Regions from separate parts of the Xanthomonas sp. NCPPB 901 genome, predicted to be linked through region 2. Evidence: predicted binding sites of a transcription regulator. Region 2 holds the regulator's gene; the other holds the start of a gene.
What was found. Region 2 encodes FliA, which starts transcription of late flagellar genes. Its sites were predicted from a motif close to TAAAGTTTNNCNNNCNNNGGCCGATAA; they were not measured.
Positions count from the first base shown of each region.

Region 1 (11,686 bases), 430 kb from region 2:
CGCGAGGCCGGCGGCCGCGTCACCGATTTCAAGGGCGGCACCCTCGGCCGCATCGACGACCGCGGCCCGCCGCAGTTCCAGGTGGTGGCCGGCAACCTCAAGGTCGGCGACGCGCTGCAGAAGCTGATCGTCAACACCGGCTACGCCGGGGAGTTCGACGCGAAGTTCTGATCAGCGGGCCGGCATCCGGCGCGCTGGCGCCACGCCGGCGCGGCCGCGCGCGCGGCGCCGGCGCAGCAGCCACACCGACTGCAGGTACAGCAGCAATTGCAGCGTATTGAAGCCGGCACCGCTCAGGGCGTCGGCGAGCGGCCCATGCAGCCATTGCGGGCCGCCGATGGCGAGCGCGCCGAGCAGCAGCGGATTGCCGCTCAGCGCGAACCAGCGCGGATAGGCGCTGCGTCCGCTGGCCACGGCAGCGGAGAACGCCAGCAGGCCCAACGCCGAGCAGGCCACCGACGGCACATAGACGATCAGCAACGCCCGGCGGAACGCCGCCGCCAAGGCCAGCAGCGGCGGGTGCGCGGCCGCATCGGTCGCCGGCAGCGCCTGATACACCGCACCGACGAAGTAGAACGCCGCATGCGCCAGCGGCGACCAGGCATAGCCGAGGAACAGGAGCAGCGTCGCCGGCAGTGCCCAGCCGCGCCCGGCCGGGCGCAGCCCGCGCCACAGATGCCAGTTGCCGAGCAGGTACAAGGGCAGCGCGAACACCGGCAGCAATGCGCCGGCGAGCAAGCGCCAATGCGGCACCGCGACCAGGCGCTCGGCCATCTCCACGTCGATCTGCGCCGCGTAGTGCTGGAACAGCAGCGGCACCTGCGCCCGCGCCACGACCTGGCCGACGATCAGCACATCGCCGGCGATCCAGCACAACGCGCCCAGCACGCCGGCCCAGCCCGCCCACTGCACCCGATCGCAGGTGCGCGCCGCGGCGCTCACGGCTGCTTCCTCCCCGCCGCGCGCGCGGATCGGCGCCAACGCCACCAGCAGCCGGCGCCGACCAGCAGCGGCGCGACGGCCAGCGCCAGGCAGACCCGGTCCAGGCCGCCCTCGGCCAGCAGCATGCCGACCAGGCCGCCCATCGCGGCCAGCGCCAGCATCAACAGCAACGCGATCGCCCGCGCGCCGGTCATCGCCGGTCCCCGCGCTGGCGCGCCGCCGCTGCCCGCCGATGCCGGTGCCGCCGGTCCCACCACAGCCAGGCGCCGTTGGCGGTGACGAACAGCGTTAACCAGGCGCACAGCGTCCACAGCAGTTTCAGCGGCAGGCCGCCGTAATCGCCGAAATGCAGCGGCTGCGCCAGCGCGATCGCCTTCAAATAGCCCGGCAGCTCCACCGCGGCCGCGACCTGGCCGCTGGCCGCGTCCACCAGCACCACCCGGAACAGCCGCTGGTCCAGTCCCTGCCCCGCGACCAGCACGGTGTAGTGGCGGTCGGTGGAAAAATCGGTCTGTGGGAACACGATCGAGATCACGTGCCAGCCGCGCGGCATTGCCGCCAACGCCGCCGCCTGAGCGCGGTCGACGTCCACCGGCGGCTGCAGCCGGTCGACCGCCGGACCGGCGTGCTGGCGTTGCAGCGCGACCAGTTCGGTCCGCTGCCACAGGCTCTGCGCCAGCGTGCCGAAACCGAGCAGGACCCCGGTCAGGCTGACCGTCAGCGCCCAGCCCAGCACCACGGCGCCGATGGTGTTGTGCAGGTCCAGTTGCCGCAGCCGCGGTCCGCGCCCGCGTCGCAACAGGCCGAACGCGACCTTCTTCACGTGCGGCCAGTACACCACCACGCCCGACAGCAGCGCGATCAGCACCAGCAGCGCGATCAGCGCGCCCAGCAGCTCGCCGGGCAGCCCCAGGAACCAGTGTGCGTGCAGCTCCAGCAGGAAGCCGGTCAGCGTCGCGCTGGGCCGCGTCGCCGCGTCGGCCACCGGCTGCGCGTCGCCCAGGCGGGTGTAGCGCATCCGGTAGTGCTCGAAGCCGCGTTCGTCCTGCGGCGCGGTCACCAGCATCGCCACGCCGGGATGCGCTTGCGGGTCGAGCCCGATGCTGAGCACGCGCTCGCCGGGAAACGCCGCGCGCACGTTCGCCACCGAACGTGCCAGCGGCAGCGGCGGCGCCCGCCCGGCGTCCTGCGCAGCGGGCACCGTGCCCAGCGCCGCGTCGATCTCCTCGTGGAAGATCAGCACCGTGCCGCTCAGGCACAGCACCAGAAACGGCAGCGTCGCCACCAGGCCGCACCAGCGGTGCAGCCACAGGTTGAGCCGATACCAGGGCGTGGCGCCGACCGCGGCCGCAGGTCCCTCGCGCATCAGCGGAAATCCACGCGCAGCCCGGCGTACCAGGTGCGCGGTTCGGGCATGGTGCCGGTGTTGTAGGCCGAGTACGCGCCGGCGCTGGCGAACACGTAGATCATCAGCGGATCGCGATGATCGAACAGGTTGTCGACGCCGGCGAACAGGTAGACGTTGCCCAGGTGGTAGCCAGCGCTGGCGCGGCCCAGCCAGTACGGATGGATCCGCGCCAGCGGGGTGTTCTGCACGTCGGAATGGTAGGAACCGCTGTGGTGCAGGTCGAGGTTCAGGTCCAGGCCGGAGACACCGTGCCAACTGGCCCCGAGGCTGCCGGTGACCCGCGGCGCATTGGCGAAGGCATTGCCCTGGGTGCCCCAGCCGGCATCGTCGGTAATGCGCGTGCGCAGCAGGCCGAGGCTGGCATGCACATCGACGCGCGCACTGGGCAACCAGCGCAGGCCCAGTTCGGCACCGGCGTTGTAGGCGCGCCGCGCGTTGCGGATCACGAACTGGTAGTAGGGCTGGGTGCTGGTCAGGAACGGCAGTTGCAGCCCGCGGTACTCGCCGTAAAAGAGATTGCCGTTCACCTGCAGCCTGCCGCCGGCCAGGTCGCCGCGCACGTACAGCTCGTGGTCGCGCACGTATTCCGGAGCGTAGCTGTAGATCGTCGCCTGCGGGTAGCCCAGGGTCACGCCACCGCCGCCGGCGTTGTAGCCGCGCTGGGCGAGCAGGCCGAGCGTCCATGCGCCGCTCGGATGCCAGGCCAGGTCGAGCTTGGGCAGGAAGGTGCGCCAGGTCGTGTCGAGGTCGAGGGCGATGTAGCGGGCGGCGTCGCCGCCATCGCGGCGGTGGCGCTCGCGTTCGTAGCGCGCGCCCACGGTCAGGTCCACCCGCTCGCTCAGCGCCAGGGTGCCCTGCGCGTAGAGCGCCTCGGTGTCGACGCGGTCGTGGAAGCGCTCGTCGAACGGGTAGTCGATGGTCTCGTCCTGCCGCGAGCGGAACAGATACAGGCCGAGCAGCCCGCTGAACGCCGAGCCGCCGCGGTCCAGCGCAAGATTCGGTTCGAACGTGTACTGCTTGGCATCCAGATCGGCGATGCCCGAACGCGGTAACGCGTCGCGCTCGACGTGCAGGTCGGTCGCGGTGGCCAGGCCGCGCAGCGTGAGCCGCTCGCCGAGCGGCCACTGGGTGTCGGACAGCACGGCATTCGCGCGCGTCCGGAACACCGGCATCTGCGGCGTGCTGGCGACACGGGAGGTGTACGGGAACTGCGTGGTCTCCGATTGCGGTGCGGTCGCATCGGTGTGCTGCAGGGTGACCAGCTCGCGCACGCCGGGAAGCGCCTTCGGCGTGTACAGCAGCTTGGCGCGGACGTTGTGCGTTTCGAAGCGCCCGGGGCGACGCACGCCCGGGTAGCCGCTGTAGGACAAGAAACTGTCGTGGTGCTGCACATCGGCGGCCACGCGCAAGGCCAGTTCGTCGACCACCAGCGGCGCGTTGAACGACAGCGCGCCCTGGTAATGCGCGTGACCGCCGGCGGAGAACAGCGCCGCGCCTTCGGGCGCGAAGACCGGATCGCGGGTCTTGATCGCCAGGGTGCCAGCGATGGCGTTGCGGCCCTGCAGCAGGCTCTGCGGGCCGCGCAGCAGTTCGGTCTGCTGCACGTCCCACAGGCTGCTGCTGCCGAAGACGATCTCGTTGAAGCTCAGCGGCCGCCCGTCCACGGTGATGCCCAGGCGCGGCCGCGAACCGGCGAAGTAGGCATCCACGCCGACCGCGGCGCCGGCGCCGTCGATGCCGCGGATGGCCGGCGCCGCGTTGTCGTGGCCGAGATAGACGACATTGACCGCGTCGGCGAACGCGTCGCGGCTGCTGACGATGCCGCGCCGGCGCAGCTCCCGTTCGCTCAGCACGTCGGCGCTGGTGGCGGTGTCGCGCTGCGCCCGCTCCTGCTTCTCGGCGGTCACCACGATGCGTGGCAGCGTCGCCGGCACCTGCGGCTCCGTCTGCGCGGCAGCGCCGAAGCAGGCCAGGCCGGCGATCGCCGCACAGGCGAGCGGCAGCGGTTGCAGCGCGGGGAGACAGGACCGGGAACGGCGCGCGCATGCAGCGGGCAGCATGGAAGACCTCATCGGGACGGGGACTGGCTCGCGACGAGGGGCGCTGGCGACTCCCGCTAGGCTAACGCCGCGGCGGTGGCAGGCGCTTTCGCGCGGCGCAACCGCGCTTGCGCGCCACGCAATTTCTGCCTCCCTGCGCTCAGCCGGGCGCGCGCGTGCCGCGCCTTGCGGCCGTCGGCGGATGGCCGAAGCGGCGTCGGTAGGCGGTGGCGAATGCCGCTGGGCTGGAAAACCCGACCCGGCGGCCGATCTCGGCAGCGGCGACGTCGCACTCCTGCAGCAGGCAACGCGCCATCAGCAGCCGCTGCTCGCGGACGTAGCCGAAGAGGGTGACGCCGTGCACCTGCTTGAAGCTGGCCTGCAGTGTGGTCACGTTGACCCCCACGAGCCGGGCCAGGGCCAGCGTGGATGGCGGCGCGGCCACGCGCGCGTCGAGGATGGCCCGCGCCAGCATTACCTGGTCGTAGCGGCGTTTGCCCATCCGCGGCACCTGCAAATGCTCCTGCGCCAGCAAGGCGGCCACCTCCGCCACCAGGGCGAGCGCGCTGCCCTCCAGGAACAGGCGGCCCAGGTGGCCGCTGTACGGGCAGTCCAGGATCTGCCTGGCGATGCCGAGCAGGCGCGGCGAACGCGCCAGCGTCGCCGTCCGGTAGTCGCTTTCGGCGAACGCACGCAGCCCCGCCAGGCCGTCGTCGGCCAACTGCGTCCCGAAACGATCGAAGAACGCCGGCTTGAGCATGAAGCCGGCATCGCGGCTGCGGTGCGCGCGTACGATTTCCGGCCGCTCCACGCGCACGCGGTGGGCGTGGCCGATCAGCACCGCGTGCTCCAGGCGCTTGCAGACCTCGGCGTGCCGATCGATCCGCATCCGCTCCGCTTCGCCGCCGAGCAGGATGCTGCAGCTCAGCGCAGGATCGGCCTGCAACTGCACCGTGTCGCCCTTGAAGTACAGGACGTCGCTGGCGGTGACGATCAGCCCGGGCTGCACCTCGCACATGAGCAGGCGCCCGGAGAACAGCGCAGTGCGCAACCGCCGTGCGGACATGTCGATCGGGGTCAGCGCCACCGCGAGGTCGGCGGCACGCTGCAGCAGGCGCTCGGCGGTGAAGCGCTCTTGCGTGTCCCACAGTTCCATTGCCATCGCCGTCGCTCGCACCCGGGGCTATCGCGCGTTTGCCGCGAATGATACGCAGCAGCCTCCATTCCACAACTGTGCCGGTCGCGCGACGGCTCGGCACGGCGCTGGACGCATGCGAGCGTCGACCGGACAGCAGATGCGAACGTAGGCGACATGCGCCGGCGCGCCTGGCAAGCGGCCAACAGACACGACAGCGCCACGACGCGCCGCCAGCCGCGCGCTCACACCATGCTCACGTCCTGCACGCCGCGCGCTTCACTCATGCTTGATCGGCGTTTCAGTAGAACACGGCGACGCCAGGCCCCTACGCGCGGGGCCATGGCCTGTGCGCTACGCCCGCCACGCGCGCAGCCAATAACCGCCCTCAAGATCCCCGGAACGCGGCCGATACAGGTGCGGGCATCTTGCCCGAGGTCCCCCGCTCAACCGTGTTCGCGTTGCAGGCCCTGCGGCAACGACGCCGGTTGCGCCGCTCTCTCGCATCTTCAGGAGATCCCGCGTGTCTTTTCATCATCTCACCGTCACCAAGCGCCTGGCAATCGGCTTCTGCGGCGTGATCGCCATGTTATTGCTGGTCGGCATCACCAGCCTGATCGGCTTCCGCAAGTTCACCAGCGCCGCGGCGCTGGACGCGCACACCTACAAGGTCATCACCCTCGGCGACCGCATGCTGGTGAGCCTGCTCAACATCGAGAGCGGCGCGCGCGGCTTCGCGCTGACCCGCGACCCGGCCTACCTGGCACCGTTCGAACTGGGCGAACGCGAGTTCCGCGCGCAGTGGCAGGAGTCCAAGCAGCTGACCGCGGACAACGCGGCGCAGCAAGCGCGCCTGCAGACCCTGATGCAGGACTACACGCAATTCATGGCGACCAAGCGCAAGGCGGTGGAGCACATGCGCGTCACCGCCGCCGACAGCGACGACGCCCAGCTGGACGCGTTCCAGACCGTCGGCAAGCAGCAGATGGACGGGCTGCGCGCCACCATCGGCCAGTACGAGGACGCCGAACGCGCGCTGCTGCAGGTGCGCAAGGCCGAGAGCGAGGCGCGTGCGCAGTCCGGCGAGTGGACCAGCCTGGGCGGCATGCTGATCGGCATCGTCGCCGCGATCCTGCTCGGCCTGCTGGTGCGCAACAGCCTGATGCGCCAGCTCGGCGGCGAACCGGCCTACGCCGCCGATGTGGTGCGCCGCATCGCCAGCGGCGACCTGTCGCAGGACGTGCGCCTGCGCACGCAGACGCCATCGCTGCTCAACGACATGCGGCAGATGCAGGAAGAACTGCGCACGGTGATCCAGGCGCAGACCGAGATGGCCCGGCAGCATGCCGCCGGCCAGATCAGCTTCCGCATGGACGAGGCGCGTTTCCCGGGCGACTACGGACGCATGGTGCGCGACACCAACGCGTTGGTGCACAGCCATATCGCGGTCAACCAGCGGGTGATCGCGCTGATGGGCGAGTACGCCGAAGGCGACCTCAGCCGCGACCTGGAGCAGTTCCCGGGCGAGATGGCGATCCTGACCGAGACCATGGCCAAGGTGAAGCGCAACCTCGGCGCGATCAACCACGAGATCGACCTGCTGGTGCGCGCCGCCGCGCAGGGCGACTTCTCCCGCCGCGGCGAGGAGCAACGCTTCCGCCACGCCTTCCGCGGCATGGTCGCCAACCTCAACACCATGATGACCGGCACCGAGACCAACTTGGCGGCGCTGTCGCAGTTGTTGCGCGCGATCGCCGCCGGCGACCTGACCCACACCATGCAGGGCGACTTCCACGGCGTGTTCGCGCAGATGCGCGACGACGCCAACGCCACCGTCGCGCAGCTGACCGACATGGTCAGCCGCATCCAGCAGGCCGCGGCCAGCATCGACACCGCCGCAGGCGAGATCGCCAGCGGCAACGACGACCTGTCGCGCCGCACCGAGCAGCAGGCCGCCAGCCTGGAGGAAACCGCGGCCTCGATGGAAGAACTGACCGCCACGGTGAAGCAGAACACCGAGCATGCGCGCCAGGCCAACCAGCTGGCGGCCGGCGCCGCGTCGGTGGCCTCGCAGGGCGGCACGGTGGTCGGCCAGGTGGTGACCACCATGGACGGCATCGAGGCCGCCTCCAAGAAGATCGCCGACATCATCGGCGTGATCGACGGCATCGCCTTCCAGACCAACATCCTGGCGCTCAATGCCGCGGTCGAAGCCGCCCGCGCCGGCGAACAGGGTCGCGGCTTCGCGGTGGTCGCCAGCGAAGTGCGCGCCCTCGCCCAGCGTTCGGCCAGCGCCGCCAAGGAGATCAAGACGCTGATCGACGACTCGGTCGAGCGGGTGAGTGCGGGCTCGGCCCTGGTCGCGCAGGCCGGCACGACAATGCAGGACATCGTGGCCTCGGTGCAGCGCGTGACCGACATCATGGGCGAGATCGCCGCCGCCTCGCAGGAGCAGTCGGCCGGCATCGAACAGGTCAACCAGACCGTCACCCAGATGGACCAGACCACCCAGCAGAACGCCGCGCTGGTCGAGGAAGCCACCGCCGCGGCACGCGCGATGGAACAGCAGGCCGGCGAGTTGGTGGAGATCGTCGGCCAGTTCCAGGTACGCAGCGAGACCTACCCGGTGGTGGCGCAACTGGTCGCCCGCGCCACCGCCAACGCGGCCTAGGCGTTACACCCCGCGCGGCACGGACGCCGCGCAGGAGCGGGCCGTCATCGACGACCCAGCTCGCGACGCCGGAAGGCGCTGCAGGCCGGCCAACGCGCGGCAGGAGCGGCTTCAACCGCGACGCGCTATCGGTAACGCGTCGCGGCTGAAGCCGCTCCTGCCGCAAAGCGGATGTCGCCCCGCCCGCGCCGGAAGACCCCGCATCCGCACAAAGAAAAAGCCGCGCATCCGCGCGGCTTTCTTGTTCGCAGGAGGGCGTGTTTCAGGACCAGGAAATCCCGCTTTGACGATTCCCCATTCCCGATTCCCCACTCCCCGCCCTCAGGGCCGACGCGCCAACGCCTCCACATCCTTCGACTTCGGCAGCAGGTCCTGCTTGGTGACCTGGAACGGACCGATCGACAGCAGCGGCACGGCCACGATCACCGAGGACACCACCACCACCACCGCGCCGATCATGTGGGTCAGCGCCAGGCCTTCCATCGACTCGCCGCCGTACAGGTACAGCGCCAGCGCCGACAGGAAGAACATCACCGCGGTGATCACGGTGCGCGACAGGGTCTGGTTGATCGACCGGTTCAGCACCTCGATCGGCTCCACGCGCAGGCTGCGGAAGTTCTCGCGCACGCGGTCGAACACCACGATGATGTCGTTGATCGCAAAGCCCATCACCGACAGCAGGCCGGCCAGCACGGTCAGGTCGAATTCGCGGCCGGTCACCGACACGTAGGCCACCGTGACCAGCAGGTCGAACAGCGCGGTCACGCTGGCCACCACCGCGAACTTCCACTCGAAGCGGAAGGCGATGTAGATCAGGAAGCCGACCAGCATGAACACCGTGGCATAGACGCCGTTCAACGCCAGGTCCTTGCCGACCTGCGGGCCGACGAACTCGCCCGGCTTGACCGTGGCCGGGTTCTGCGGCGTGCTCACCGCCTTGCGCACCTGTTCGGCGAGGTTCTTGGTGATGTCCTCGTTGTTGTGCTCGCCCTGCGGCTGCAGGCGGATCACCACCTCGTTGCCGCTGCCGACGTTCTGCACCTGCGCGTTGTCGAAACCGGCCTTGGCCAGCTGCTCGCGCACCTGGTCCACGTCGACCGGCTTCTGGAAGCTGGTCTGCACCAGCGCGCCGCCGGTGAACTCCAGCGCGTAGTTGAAGCCCTTGGCGAAGATCACCGCGAACGAGGCCAGCGCCAGCACCAGCATCAGCACCAGGGTCGGGCGCCGAAAGCGCATGAAGTCGATCTTGGTGTCGTTGGGGATCAGGTGAAGCGGGAAGATTTTCATGGGAGACCGCTCTGCGTTTTTTTGGAACCCGCGCCTATCGGCGCGGGGTCGTGCGGAAGGTGGCGTGCGCGGCTCAGATCGCCACGGACTTGAGCTTCTTGCGACGGCCGTAGATCAGCACCGCCAGCGCGCGCGACACGGTGATCGCGGTGAACATCGAGGCGAAGATGCCGATGATCATGGTCAGCGCGAAGCCCTTCAGCGGGCCGGTACCGAACGCGTACAGCGCCACGCCGACGATCAGGCCGGTGAGGTTGGCGTCGAGGATGGTGCCGCCGGCCTTCTCGTAGCCGGCGGCGATCGCCGACTTCGGCGGCACGCCCAGGCGCAGCTCTTCGCGGATACGCTCGTTGATCAGCACGTTGGCGTCCACCGACAGGCCGACCGACAGCGCCAGGCCGGCGAAGCCCGGCAAGGTCATGGTGGCGCCGAACAGCGACATCACCGAGACCACGATCAGCAGGTTCATCAGCAGCGCCACCGAGGTGATCAGGCCGAACATGCGGTAGTACACGCTGAAGAACACCAGGGTGAACAGGAACGCGTAGACCACCGCGGTGATGCCGCGCTCCACGTTCTCCGCACCCAGGCTGGGACCGATCACGTATTCCTCGACGAAGTCCATCGGCGCGGCCAGCGAACCGGCGCGCAGCAGCTTGGCCAGGTTCTCGGCTTCGGTCTTCTCCAGGCCGGTGGTCTGGAAGTTCTTGCCGAACACGCCGGCGATGCGGGTCGGCGCCAGCGCCTCCTCGCTGACCCGCACGCTGCGCACTTCCTTGCCGTCGACCATGGTCACGGTGGGAATGCGCTCGATGTAGACCACCGACATCAGCTTGCCGGTATTGGCGCTGGTGTAGTCGAACATGCGCTGGCCGGCGGCGTTGTTCAGCGTCACCGCCACGGCCGGCATGCCGTTCTGGTCGGTGCTGACGGTGGCGTTGACCATCTGGTCGCCGGACACCAGCACGCGCTTGCTCAGCAGCACCGGGGCGCCGCTGTCGCGCAGGCGGTAGACCTTGGCGTCGGGCGGGATGTTGCCGGTGCGCACCGCATCCTCGGCATTGCCGTCGACCACGCCGCGGAACTCCAGCGTGGCGGTGGCGCCGATCATGCGCTTGGCCTCGGCGGTGTCCTGCACGCCCGGCAGTTCGACCACGATGCGGTCGTCGCCCTGGCGCTGGATGATCGGCTCGGCCACGCCCAGCTGGTTGACGCGGTTGCGCAGCGTGGTCAGGTTCTGCTCGATGGCGCCGGCGGCGATCTGCTTCAGCTCGGCGTCGGGCACGGTCACGGCGATGGTCTGCCCGGACACCGCGTAGCTCAGGGTCGGCTGCGCCTTGGCGATGGCGGCGCGCGCGGCACTGGCGTCCACGCCCTCGCCCAGGATCACCTGGATGCTGTTGTCCGGACGGCGTTCGACCGAACGGTAAGCCAGGCGGTTGTCGCGCAGGGTGGTGCGGATGTCCTCGGCGAAGGCGTCCAGGCGCTTTTCCAGCGCCGCCTTCTGGTCCACCTGCAAGGCGAAGTGCACGCCGCCGACCAGGTCCAGGCCCAGCACCATCGGCTTGCCGCCCAGCCGCGACAGCCAGTCCGGCACGGTCGAGGCCAGGTTCAGCGCCACCGTGTAGTTCTCGCCCACCTGCTGGCGCAGCACGTCGTTGGCACGGGTCTGCGCCTGCAGGTTCGGCAGGCGCACCATCAGGCTGTCGCCTTCCTTGTCGACCCGCTTCGGGGTGATCCCGGCCGCCTTCAGGTCGGCGAGGACCCGCTCGCGCAGGGCGTCGTCGATCTTGCCGCCGCGGCTTGCGGTGATCTGGACCGACGGATCCTTCTGGTACACGTTGGGCAGCGCGTACAACGCGCTCAACGCCAGCACGATCAGGATGAGGACATACTTCCAGCGCGGAAACTCGAGCATTGCGGGACCCCGCACGACGCCACGCCGGCGTCGCGCCTAGCAGTAGGAGAAATGGATCAGGCGGACTTCAGGGTGCCCTTCGGCAGGACATTGCCGACGGCGCCCTTCTGCACGCGGATGCGCACGTTGTCGGCCACTTCGATGGTGACGAAGTTGTCGCCGATATCGGTGACCACGCCGGCCACGCCGCCGGTGGTGATGACCTCATCGCCGCGGCCGAGCTTGTCCAGCATCGACTTGTGTTCCTTCTGGCGCTTCATCTGCGGCCGGATCATCACGAAGTACA
Region 1 is NZ_CM161511.1:3,033,519-3,045,204, forward strand. It holds gene AC1PME_RS12740 (inositol monophosphatase family protein) at 1-171, shown strand, start outside; gene AC1PME_RS12745 (DUF6796 family protein) at 172-942, opposite strand; gene AC1PME_RS12750 (hypothetical protein) at 939-1,136, opposite strand; gene AC1PME_RS12755 (PepSY-associated TM helix domain-containing protein) at 1,133-2,308, opposite strand; gene AC1PME_RS12760 (TonB-dependent receptor) at 2,308-4,410, opposite strand; gene AC1PME_RS12765 (helix-turn-helix transcriptional regulator) at 4,550-5,551, opposite strand; gene AC1PME_RS12770 (methyl-accepting chemotaxis protein) at 6,048-8,195, shown strand; gene secF (protein translocase subunit SecF) at 8,517-9,482, opposite strand; gene secD (protein translocase subunit SecD) at 9,556-11,400, opposite strand; gene yajC (preprotein translocase subunit YajC) at 11,457-11,686, opposite strand, start outside.
Region 1: the regulator FliA is predicted to act here: its motif matches at 5,913-5,939, upstream of AC1PME_RS12770 (methyl-accepting chemotaxis protein).

Region 2 (11,686 bases):
GCGGCAGCGATCTGTTCGGGCGTCGGGCCGGTCGGCGCGGGCGCCAGCGCCTGCTGCGACATGATGCCGGCCAGCGCGGGATCGGCATCGGCTTCGGCCAGGACTGCGGCAGCGATCTGTTCGGGTGTTGGGCCGGCCGGTGCGGGCGCCAGCGCCTGCTGCGACATGATGCCGGCCAGCGCCGGATCGGCGTCGGCTTCGGCCAGGACTGCGGCAGCGATCTGTTCGGGCGTCGGGCCGGCCGGTGCGGGCGCCAGCGCCTGCTGCGACATGATGCCGGCCAGCGCGGGATCGGCGTCGGCCTCGGCCAGGACCGCGGCGGCGATCTGCTCCGGGGTCGGCGCGGCCGCGGCAGGCGCCGGGGTCTCGGCGTCCGCGTGCGCGTCGGCGACCGCGACCGCTGCGGGACTCGGCGGCGGCGCCTTCTGCTCCTCGGCGATCACGTCGTGGAGCAGGCCTTCCAGATAGTCGTCGAGGATGCCGGGGGTGCTCATGCGGCTTGCTCCATCGGTGTCGCATCGCTGGCCAGCAGCCATTCCAACGCGCGGCGGTAGGCGGCCAGGCCGCGGCCGGGGTAGTCGCCCGGCACGCCGGGCACGGTCAGCGCCTTGACGTTGCAGATCTTGGTGTCGACCGGGATCGCGTCTTCCCAGACCCGCTCGGCGTAGCTGTCCTGCATCTGCCGCAGGGTCTCGTTGCCGGCGCGGGTGCGCTTGTCGAACAGGGTCGGCAGGATCGAGGCGGGCAGCGGACGGCGCCGCGAGCGCTCGACCATGTCCACGGTACGGACCATGCTGGCCAGGCCGTGCAGCGCCAGCGGCTCGGCCTGGGTCGGGATGACCACGCGGTCGGCCGCGGCCAGCGCGTTGATCATCAGCAGGCCCAGGGTCGGCGGGCAGTCGAGCAGGATGTAGTCGTGCTGGCCGGCGTGGCGGGCCATCGCCTGCTGCAGCGCCAGGCCCAGGCCGGGCTGGTTGGCGCTGCGCCGTTCCAGCGTGGCCAGCGCGGTCTGCCCGCAGACGAAGCTCAGGCGCTCGACGGCGGTGTCGCGGGCCAGCGCGGCGAGTTCGCCCGGCGGGGTCGCGAACAGGTCCAGCACGCCCGGCGGCTGCGGTTCCTGCGGCACGTCGAAGGCCCGGGTCAGCGAGGCGTGCGGATCGAGATCGAGCATCAGCACGCGGTGTCCGAGCATGGCCAGCCCACGGCCCAGGGCCAGCGTGGTGGTGGTCTTGCCCACGCCACCTTTCTGGTTGGCGATCGCCCAGATGCGCATCAGTTGACTCCTTCAATGGCAGGTACTGCGCGGGGCGCGCCGGCGTTGCCGGCGGCCGCCGCGGCGGGGGGTGTGGTGGTGGCCGGCGCGGCGCCGGCGCTCAAACGGTCGGAGGCCGACGGCGTCGCATCGCCGCTGGCGCCGGAATCGGCCAGGATCACCAGCACCACGCGGCGGTTGGCGTTGCGGCCGGCCGGCGTGTCGTTGCTGGCGCGCGGGCGGAACTGGCCGTAGCCGATCATCGACAGCCGCGAGGGCTGCAGGCCCTGGTCGGCGAACAGGTGGACCACGCTGGCCGCGCGCGCCGCCGACAGCTCCCAGTTCGACGGGAACTGCTGGGTGGCGATCGGGGTGTTGTCGGTGTAGCCCTCCACGCGCACCCCGTTGGGCACGCCGGCCAGCACCTGCGCCAGTTCCGCCAGGGTGGCGCGCGCGCTCTGGTCCAGCGCGGCCGAGCCGGAGCCGAACAGGATGTCGCTGTTGATCTCCACTTCGATCCACAGCCCGGCGCGGCGCACGGTGATCAGCTTCTTCTGGATCAGCGGCGCCAGCGCGGCGCCGAGGCGGTCGGCGATGCTGTCGAGCTGGCGTTGCGCACGGCGCAACTGCTGCGCATCGCGCAGGTCGTCGCCGCGCTGCGCGGTGCCCGAGGGCAGGCGGTTGGGGTCGGGCAGGGTCAGCGCCGGGCTGGACTTGATCGGGGTCGGCCGTTCGCCGCCCTGGCCCTGCAATGCATGGTCGCCGACCTGCACCGGGCGCAGCGTCGTTGGGGTGCCGCCGAACGCGGCGCTCATCGCGTCGGCCATGACCCGGTATTTGGCTTCGTTGACCGTGGACAACGCGTACATCACCACGAAGAAGGCGAGCAGCAACGTCATCAGGTCGGCATAGGGGATGGCCCATGCCTCGTGGTTGGCGTGCTCGTCGTGGGCGTGCTTGCGGGCCATTCGGAACTCAATGCAAGAATCCGGCCAGTTTCGATTCGATGTTGCGCGGGTTCTCGCCCTGGGCAATGGCGATCAACCCTTCGATGACCATTTCGCGCTCGCCGCAGCCGCGCTTGATCACGCTCTTGAGCTTGGCGGCCATCGGCAGGAACAGCAGGTTGGCCGAGGCGATGCCGTAGATGGTGGCGGTGAAGGCGGCGGCGATGCCGTGGCCGAGCTTGCTCGGGTCGGCCAGGTTCTTCATCACCGCGATCAGGCCCAGCACCGCGCCGATGATGCCAAGGGTGGGCGCGTAGATGCCCATGCCCTCGAACACCTTGGCCGCGGCCAGGTCGCAATGTTCCTGGCCTTCCAGGTCGATCTCCAGCATGTGCCGGATGGCCTCCGGTTCCACGCCGTCCACCAGCATCTGCAGGCCCTTGCGCACGAACGGATCCTGCTGCTGCGGCACCTGGTTCTCCAGGCCGAGCAGGCCCTGGCGGCGGGCGATATTGCTCCATTCCACGATCTGCTTGAGCAGCGCCTGGCGATCGCTCGGCGGCGGCCACAGGATCCACTTGGCGATCTGGAACGCACGGCGGAACACCGCCGGCGGGGTATGCACCAGGATCGCGGCCACGGTGCCGACGATCACGATCACGAACGCAGCCGGCGACCACAGCGCCGACATGCCGGCGCCCTTGAGGATGCTGCCGCCGATCAGCGACAGAATCGCCAACAGCAGGCCAATGAGACTGAGCTTGTCCATGCAAGAGGTATCGGCAACGGGGCTTGGGACTTGATGGTAGGGGGCCGGGAGTGGGGATTCGGGATTCGCTGCAGCCGGGATTGGGGAATCGGGAGTGGGGATTCGCAAAGGCAAGCCGCACGGAAATCTGGGGTCGGCTGTTGTGGGAGCGGCTTCAGCCGCGACGCGCGGACCTCGGCGTGTCGCCGGCGCGCACTGCGACATGCGTCGGCGAGAGACAGGAGGCCAGGGGCATTCGCTTTCGCCAATGCAGATTCCCCACGCCCGGCTTTACCGCGTCGCGACTGAAGTCGCTCCCACAAGGAAGGGATAGCAGCGGGGAACCGCTGTTGCGCTTCCCGAATCCCCATTCCCGAATCCCAGCCTCACCGCGTCGCGGCCGAAGCCGCTCCCACAGGGAAAAACGAGGCGCACGGGGCCGCTTTTGCGATTCCCGAATCCCCATTCCCCATTCCCGGTTTCACCGCAGAAGACAAGAAGGCGCAAGGAACCCTGCTCTTACGATTCCCCAATCCCCATTCCCCACTCCCGGCTCTCAGGCCTTCAAGCCATCCACATCCAAAATCAACGCCAGACGGCCGTCGCCGATCAGGGTGGCGCCGGCGTAGCCGGGCAGGCCGCGCAGCGAGCGCGGCAGCGGCTTGATCACCACTTCCTCGCGGCCGCGGACCTGGTCCACGACCAGGCCCATGCGCGATTCGCCGGCCTGCAGCACCACCACGGTGAGCAGCGGCAGTTGCGGGGCGTCGATGTTGAGCCACTGGCGCAGGTCCACCAGCGGCAGGGTGTGCGACTGCCGGTCGAGCACGGCGCGGCCGTCGAACCAGCCCAGCGAGCGGCGCGGCGCATGCAGCACTTCCACCACGCGCGCCAGCGGCAGCGCATAGACGGTGTCGCCGGCCTGTACCAGCAGGGTCGGCAGGATCGCCAGGGTCAGCGGCACGCGGATCAGGAAGCGGCTGCCGCGGCCCAGCTCCGACTGGATCTGGATCTGCCCGCTGAGTTCGCGGATGCGCGACTGCACCACGTCCATGCCGACGCCGCGGCCGGAGATGTCGGTGACTTCGGACTTGGTCGAGAAGCCGGGCAGGAACACCAGGTGCAGGCATTCCTCGGTGCTCAGGCGGGCGGCGGCCTCGGGGTCGATCAGGCCCTTCTCGCGCGCCTTGGCGCGCAGCCGTTCCGGGTCGATGCCGGCGCCGTCGTCCTGCACTTCGATGCTGACGTAGTCGCCTTCCTGCTGCGCCGACAGGCGCACGTGGCCGCCGCGCGGCTTGCCGGTGGCCTCGCGCAGCGCCGGGGCCTCGATGCCGTGGTCGATCGCGTTGCGCACCAGGTGCACCAGCGGATCGGCCAGCGCTTCGACCAGGTTGCGGTCCAGTTCGGTGTCGGCGCCGACCAGTTCCAGTTCCACTTCCTTGTTGAGCGAGCGGGCGACGTCGCGCGCCACCTTGGGGAAGCGCGAGAACACCTTGCCGACCGGCTGCATGCGCGTGCGCATGACCGCCGACTGCAGGCGCGCGGTGGCGATGTCCAGGCTGCTGACCGCACGGTCGAGTTCCTCGTCGCGCAGGCGCACGCGCAGGGTCTTGAGGCGGTTGCGCGAGAGCACCAGTTCGCCGATCAGGTTGACGATCGCGTCCAGGCGCTTGGTGTCCACGCGCACGGTCTGCTCGGGCTCGGCGGCCTTGGCCGGGGCGGCCGCGGCCTTGGGCGCGGCGCTGGGCGCGCGTGGCGCAGGCTGCAGCGCCTGCGGCGTGGCCGCCGGCGGCGCATCGCCGTGCAACTGGTCCAGCAGCGCCTCGAATTCGTCGTCGCTGATCAGGTCCGCATCGCCCGCGGCGGCGGTGGCCGGGGCTGCTGCCGGCGCCGGCGCGGCGCTCTTGGCCGGGGCCGGCGCGGCGGTGCCGTGCGCGTCGAACTGCGCGATCAGTTCCGCCGGCGCGCGCGGCGGCTCCTGGCCGTTGCCGAACGCGTCGAGCATCGACTGCAGGTAGTCCAGCGACTGCTGGGCGGCGTCGAAGTGCTGCGCCTGCAGGGTGGCCTGGCCGGCACGGGCCATGCCCAGGGTTTCCTCCGCGGCGTGGCACAGCTCGACCATGGCGGTGATCGCCAGGAAGCCGGCGCCGCCCTTGAGCGTGTGGAAGCCGCGGAACACGGCGTTGAGCTGGCCGCTGTCCTCGGGCGCCTGCTCCAGCGACACCAACTGCTCGCCGAGCCGGTCCAGGATCTCCTGGGCCTCGATGATGAAGTCGGCAGCGATGTCGTCGGGTACGGCGCTCATGGCTAGAGCCTGCCCGCGCGGTTGCAATCGGCCACGTTGGCGTGTCCGGTTGCCAGGTGGCTGCGCGCGGCGCCGCGACAGGCCGACCGCCTGTTCAAGCCGTGCGCGGCCGCCTGGGGAGCGGACACGGCAACCCGAAGGGCCGCGCTTGGGTGCGTGCGATCCTGCGTCATCATGCGGTCGTCTGTTGACATAAATTCCCTCGTTCTTTCTCGCCGTGCGCGCACCCGAGTGCGGCGTGGCCTAGTCCAATCGCCCGGGCACGCTCTAGAGTCCCAGTCCGGACAGCAGGTCGTCGGCGTCGTGCTGCGACACGCCGTGGCGATCCAGGCCGGGCAGGACCGGGCCGGCCAGGGTGCCGTCGGCCTTGCGTTCTTCCTTCGGCGGCAGACCCAGCGCGCCGAAGCCCTCGTGCACGCGGCGCACGATGCCGGCGACGCGGCGGATGATCTGCCCGGTCAGGTCCTGGAAGCTCTGCGCCAGGGCCATTTCGGTGAGGTTGTGGCGGATCTTGTCGAGGATCTCGCCCTGGTCGCCGCTGAGGCCGCCGGCGGCCAGCTGGTCGGCCAGCGCACGGCATTCCTCGGCCAGGTCCAGGGTGCGGTGGCTGGCCTGTTCGGTCATCTCCACCACGTGGTCCAGGCGCGAGCAGGCATCGTCCAGTTCGCCGGCCTCGCTGGGCACCACCGGCAGTTCGCCGAGCGCCTGCCCCAGATCGCGCGCAAGCCGGCTCAGGCCCTGCATCATCGGCCGTGTGCGCCAGGCGGCGAGGGTGTCGATCTCCCTGCGCCAGCCGGCCTCGTCGCCGTTTTCCAGCGCGTCGAGCGCGCCTTGCAGGCGTTCGATCAGGGCGGTGCGTTCGGCGGTAGCTTCCATTTAGGCGGTCGCTCCCAGGCGTTCGAAGATCTTGCCCAGCTTCTCCTGCAGCGTCTGCGCGGTGAACGGCTTGATGATGTAGCCGTTCACGCCGCACTGGGCGGCCTCGATGATCTGCTCGCGCTTGGCCTCGGCGGTGACCATCAGCACCGGCAGGTGCTTGAGCTTGTCGTCGGCGCGGATGTTGCGCAGCAGGTCGATGCCGGTCATGCCCGGCATGTTCCAGTCGGTGACCACGAACTCGAACGGCGCCGAGCGCAGCGCGACCAGGGCGCTGTTGCCGTCTTCGGCCTCGGCGGTGTTGGTGAAGCCCAGATCGCCGAGCAGATTCTTGACGATGCGTCGCATCGTCGAGAAATCGTCCACGATCAAAATCCGCATGTTCTTGTTCACCACTGACTCCTAAGGGTTCCTATTCTTCGTCTTCCAGACCGGCATCGGCGACCTCGAACGCCTTCAGGCGTCCGCGCAACCGTACCGTGGCCTGGCCATGGATCTGACACACGCGCGACTCGCTGACCCCGAGCACCGCGCCGATTTCCTTGAGGTTCAATTCCTGCTCGTAGTACAGCGACAGCACCAACTGCTCGCGTTCGGGCAACTGCGCGATGGCCTTGCCCAGCTCGCGGCCGAATTCGCTGCGCTCGAGCATCTGCTGCGGATTGGGTCCGCCCTTGGCGATGGTATCCAGTTCGCCATGGTCCTCGATGCGCGACTCCAGGCTCAGCACCTGGCCGCGGGCGGCATCTTCCATCAAACGCAGGTATTCGGGAAGCGGCATGTCCATCGCCGCGGCCACTTCGTTGGCGGCGGCGGCGCGGCCGGTGCTCTGTTCGATCTTGCGGATCGCCGAGGCGGCGTCGCGGGCGCGGCGGTGCACCGAGCGCGGCACCCAGTCGCCGCGGCGGATCTCGTCGATCATGGCGCCGCGGATGCGGATCGAGGCGTAGGTCTCGAACGAGGCGCCCTGTTCGGCGTCGTAGCTGCGCGAGGCCTCGATCAGGCCGATCATGCCGGCCTGGATCAGGTCGTCGATCTCGACGCTGGCCGGCAGCCGCGCCGCCAGGTGGTGGGCGATGCGCCGGACCAGGTCCGAGTGCTGGGCGATGTAGTCGTTGGCGCTGTTGCGCTGGACGGCGCGGTAGTGGGCGGCGGCGTTCATGCGGCCACCCCGCGCTGGATGATGCGTTCGACGAAGAACTCGACGTTGCCGCGCGGGGCGGTCGGCGCCTGCCAGCGCGCGGTGCGCCGGGCGATCTCGGCGATCGCCTGCGCCGACGGGCTGGACGGGTAGGCCTTGACCACCGGCTGCTGGCGCTGCACCGACAGGCGCAGCCAGTCGTCCTGCGGCACGCAGCCCAGGTAGTTCAGCGACACGTCGCCGAGGAACTTCTCGCAGACCCGGCTGAGCTTGTCGTACAGCAGGCGGCCTTCGTTGAGGTCGCGGACCATGTTGGCGACGATCTGCACCCGGTCCACGCCGCGCTCGCGCGAGAGGACCTTGATCAGGGCGTAGGCGTCGGTGATCGAGGCCGGCTCGTCGCAGACCACCACCACCGCGTCCTGCGCGGCCTGGCAGAAGGTCAGCACGCTGTCGGTGATGCCGGCGGCGGTGTCGACGATCATCACGTCCAGCTCGCGCTGCAGCTCGGAGAACACGTTGACCAGGCCCACGTGCTGGGCCGGCGGCAGCTCGGCCATGTAGCGGCGGCCGGAGGCGGCGGGCACCACCATCAGCCCGTTGGGCAGGTCGATCAGCACCTCTTCCAGGGTGCAGCGCCCGGCGACCAGGTCGGCCACGGTGAACTTGGGGGTCAGCCCCAGCAGCACGTCGACGTTGGCCAGGCCGAGGTCGGCGTCCAGCAGCAGGGTGCGCTTGCCCATGTCGGCCAGCGCCATGGACAGGTTGACCGAGATGTTGGTCTTGCCCACGCCGCCCTTGCCGCCGGTCACGGCGATGGTCCGCACCGGACCCAGCGGTTCGTTGCGCGTCGCCGACAGGGGAAAGGCATTGGTCAGATTGACGTAGTCACGCGACGGCATGGGTCTGCTCCGGAGTACAGGGCTTATCGGCAGCGCGCCGCAAATCTTCAAGGCGCAATACCAGGCTGGCGGCGTTGGCGCGGTGCAGGTCGTCCGGCACACGCTGTCCATCGGTCACCCAGGTGATGGGGAGGCGGTGGTCCACGACCACCGACAAGGCACTGCCGAACCGCCCGGTCTCGTCCAGCTTGGTCAGGATGACCCCCTGCGGGTCGGCGCCAGCGAACCGGCGCACCACCTCGTCCAGGTCGGAGAAATGGGCGTTGGCGGGGAGGACCAGCAAGGACCGGACCACCCGCGAGGCGCGCAGCCAGTGCAGCTGCGCGGCCAGGGCGCGGTCGCGCTGGCCCATGCCGGCGGTGTCGATCAGGACCAGCTTGTAGTCGGCCAGGCGCTCCAGCAGCAGCTGCAGCGCGGCGTCGCTGTCGGCCTCGTGCACGGCGATGCCGAGCTGGCGGCCGTAGCTGTGCAACTGTTCGCGGCCGCCGACGCGGATGGTGTCGGTGGTGACCAGGGCCACGTCGCGGGCGGCATGGCGCTCCAGGAAGCGCGAGGCCAGCTTGGCGATGGTAGTGGTCTTGCCGGCGCCGGTCGGGCCGATCAGGGCGATCACGCCGCCTTCCTCGAGCGGGTCCAGCGCGGCGATCGGCAGGCGCTTGGACAGCAGGCCCAGCATCAGTCCGCGGCCGCGGTGCAGCTCCAGGTCGGCGGGGATCTGCATGACCACGTCGCGGATGATGCCGCTGTCGAAGCCGTAGTCGTCCATCAGCTCCAGCGCCTGGGCGCGGACCGGCGAGCCGCGCAGGCGCTCGTCGGTGAGGCGGTTCATCTCGCGCTCGATCATCTGCCGCATCAGCGCCAGTTCGTCGCGCAGCTGCGTCAATTGTTCGTCGTTCTGCGGGGCGGGGAAGGTCGGCACCGCCGCCAGTGCCGCGGCCGCCGGGATTCCGGCAGCGGCCGGCGCCGGCGCGATCGGCGCGGCCGGGGCGCTTACCGGGGTCAGCGCCACCGCGGCGACGTCGTCGCGCCAGGCCGGCGCGGCCTCGGCGGCCGGCGCCGGGGTGGCGGCGAACGGGCTGGGCAGGGGTACGCTGATCGGGGCGTTGCGGAACACGTCCTCGGGAATGCTGAACTCGGCACGGGCCGGCGCTGGCGCCACCGCCGCAGCTGCAGCCGCAGCCGCAGCCGCAGCCGCAGCCTTGGCCGGCGCGGGCTGGCGCGCGGCGGCGGCCGGGGCGGCCGCGCCCGGCATGGCCGAGGCGGCCAGCGCCGCCGGCTGGGTCAGCGGCCGTGCGGCGGCGGCGGGCGCGGCATTGCCGCGGCGTTCGCTGATCGCGGCCATCATCGCCATCGCCGGGCTGGCCGCGGCGCTGTCGCCGCGTGCGGCACGCGGGGCGGCCGCGGCCGGGGCCTGCGCCGCCGCGGCGGCGCGCGGCGCCTCGTCCGGGCGCACCGCATCCAGCGCCCGCTGCACCAGGGCTTCGTCGTAGTTGCTGGCGGCGACGATCTCGATGCCCTCGTCGGTGCGCCGGTTGGACAGGATCACCGCATCCGGCCCGTGCTCGTCGCGCACCATCCGGAAGGCGGTGCGCATGTCGGGGGCGACAAAGCGTTTGATCTTCATGGGTGGAAGCCGGGAATGGAGAACGGGGAATGGGGAATGGACGCGCTGCCGGTGCCGATACGTGGCGGGCCGCGGTGCCGTGTCTGGGTTGTGGTGATCGTGTTCATTGCTCTCTCCGCTTCCGGGACAGGGGGACGATTCCCCATTCCCTGTTCCCGATTCCCGTCATCTCAACTGATCGTGCCCACCAGCTTCAGCCGCTTGTCTTCCGGCACTTCGCTGTAGGACAGGACCGACAGCGCGGGGACGCTGTGGCGGACCAGGCGGGCGAGGGCGGCGCGGACCTGCGCCGGCACCAGCACCACGGCCGGTTCGTTGCGCGCTTCCTGCTTGCTCACGCAGTCCGCCAGACTTTGGTGCAAGCGTTCGGCCAGTCCGGGTTCCAGCGCCGCGCCGTTGCCCTGGGTGGAGTCTTGCAAGACACGTTCCAATTGCGGGGCCAGGGTGAACACCGGCAGTTCCGGGGCCATGCCGGCGATCTCCTGGACGATGAAACGGCCCAGGGCGTTGCGCACCGCGGCGGTGAGCGCGCCGGGTTCCTGACTCTGCGGGGCGTGTTCGACCAGGGCTTCGACGATCTTGCGCAGCTGCCGCACCGGGATCTTCTCGATCAGCAGGTTCTGCAGCACGCGCACCACCACCGACAGCGGCAGCGCCTTGGGGGTGAGGTCCTCGACCAGCTTGGGGGCGCTCTTGGCCAGGGTGGCCAGCAGCTGCTGCACTTCCTCGTGGCCGAGCAGTTCCGGGGCGTGCTCGCGGATCAGGTGCGAGAGGTGGGTGGCGATCACCGTGGCCGGGTCGACCACGGTGTAGCCCATGGTCTCGGCCTGGGCGCGCAGGTGCGGCTGGATCCAGATCGCGTCCAGGCCGAATGCCGGGTCCTTGCCGGGAATGCCGTCGATCTTGCCGAGGGCGCCGCCCGGGTCCAGCGCCAGTTCGCGGTCCGGATGGATGTCGGCGGTGGCCACGGGGACTCCGTGCACCAGCAGGCGGTAGGCGTTGGCCGGCAGTTCCAGGTTGTCGCGGATATGCACCGGCGGCACCAGGAAGCCGATGTCCTGGGTCAGCTTGCGGCGCACGCCCTTGATCCGCGCCATCAGCTCGCCGCCCTGGGCCTTGTCCACCAGCGGGATCAGCCGGTAGCCGACTTCCAGGCCCAGCGGGTCGATCGGGCGCAGTTCGTCCCAGCCCAGTTCGGCGTTGGCCTGGGCCGCGGCTGCGGCCTGTGGCGCCGCTTCGGCGGCGGCCGGCGGCGGCTGCAGGCTGCGCTTCCACATCTTCCAGGCCAGTAGGCCCAGGATCAGCGCCAGCGTCAAGAAAGCGACGTTGGGCATGCCCGGGATCAGGCCGACCAGGCCCATGATCGCCGCGGCCACCGCCAGCGCCTTATGCTGGCCGAACACCTGGCCCATCATCGAGGCGCCCATGTCCTGCGAGCGCGAGGCGCGGGTGACCAGCATCGCCACCGCCGAGGACACCAGCAGCGCCGGCAACTGCGCGACCAGGCCGTCGCCGATCGACAGCAGGGTGTAGGTGGAGGCCGCCTGAGCGAACGGCATGCCGTGTTGTAGCACGCCGACCGCCATGCCGCCGATCAGGTTGATGAACAGGATCAGGATGCCGGCGATGGCGTCGCCGCGGATGAACTTGCTGGCGCCGTCCATCGAGCCGTAGAAGTCCGCTTCCTCGCGCACTTCCTCGCGGCGGGCCTTGGCTTCCTCGCGGGTCAGCAGGCCGGCGTTGAGGTCGGCGTCGATCGCCATCTGCTTGCCGGGCATGGCGTCGAGGATGAAGCGCGCGGTCACTTCCGACACGCGCCCGGCGCCCTTGGTGATGACCACGAAGTTGATGATGGTCAGGATCGCGAACACGACGATGCCGACCGCGTAGT
Region 2 is NZ_CM161511.1:2,605,575-2,617,260, reverse strand. It holds gene AC1PME_RS10975 (chemotaxis protein CheW) at 1-494, opposite strand, end outside; gene AC1PME_RS10970 (ParA family protein) at 491-1,273, opposite strand; gene motD (flagellar motor protein MotD) at 1,273-2,220, opposite strand; gene AC1PME_RS10960 (flagellar motor protein) at 2,228-2,968, opposite strand; gene AC1PME_RS10955 (chemotaxis protein CheA) at 3,504-5,252, opposite strand; gene AC1PME_RS10950 (protein phosphatase CheZ) at 5,520-6,128, opposite strand; gene cheY (chemotaxis response regulator CheY) at 6,129-6,521, opposite strand; gene AC1PME_RS10940 (RNA polymerase sigma factor FliA) at 6,541-7,290, opposite strand; gene AC1PME_RS10935 (MinD/ParA family ATP-binding protein) at 7,287-8,171, opposite strand; gene flhF (flagellar biosynthesis GTPase FlhF) at 8,158-9,795, opposite strand; gene flhA (flagellar biosynthesis protein FlhA) at 9,966-11,686, opposite strand, start outside.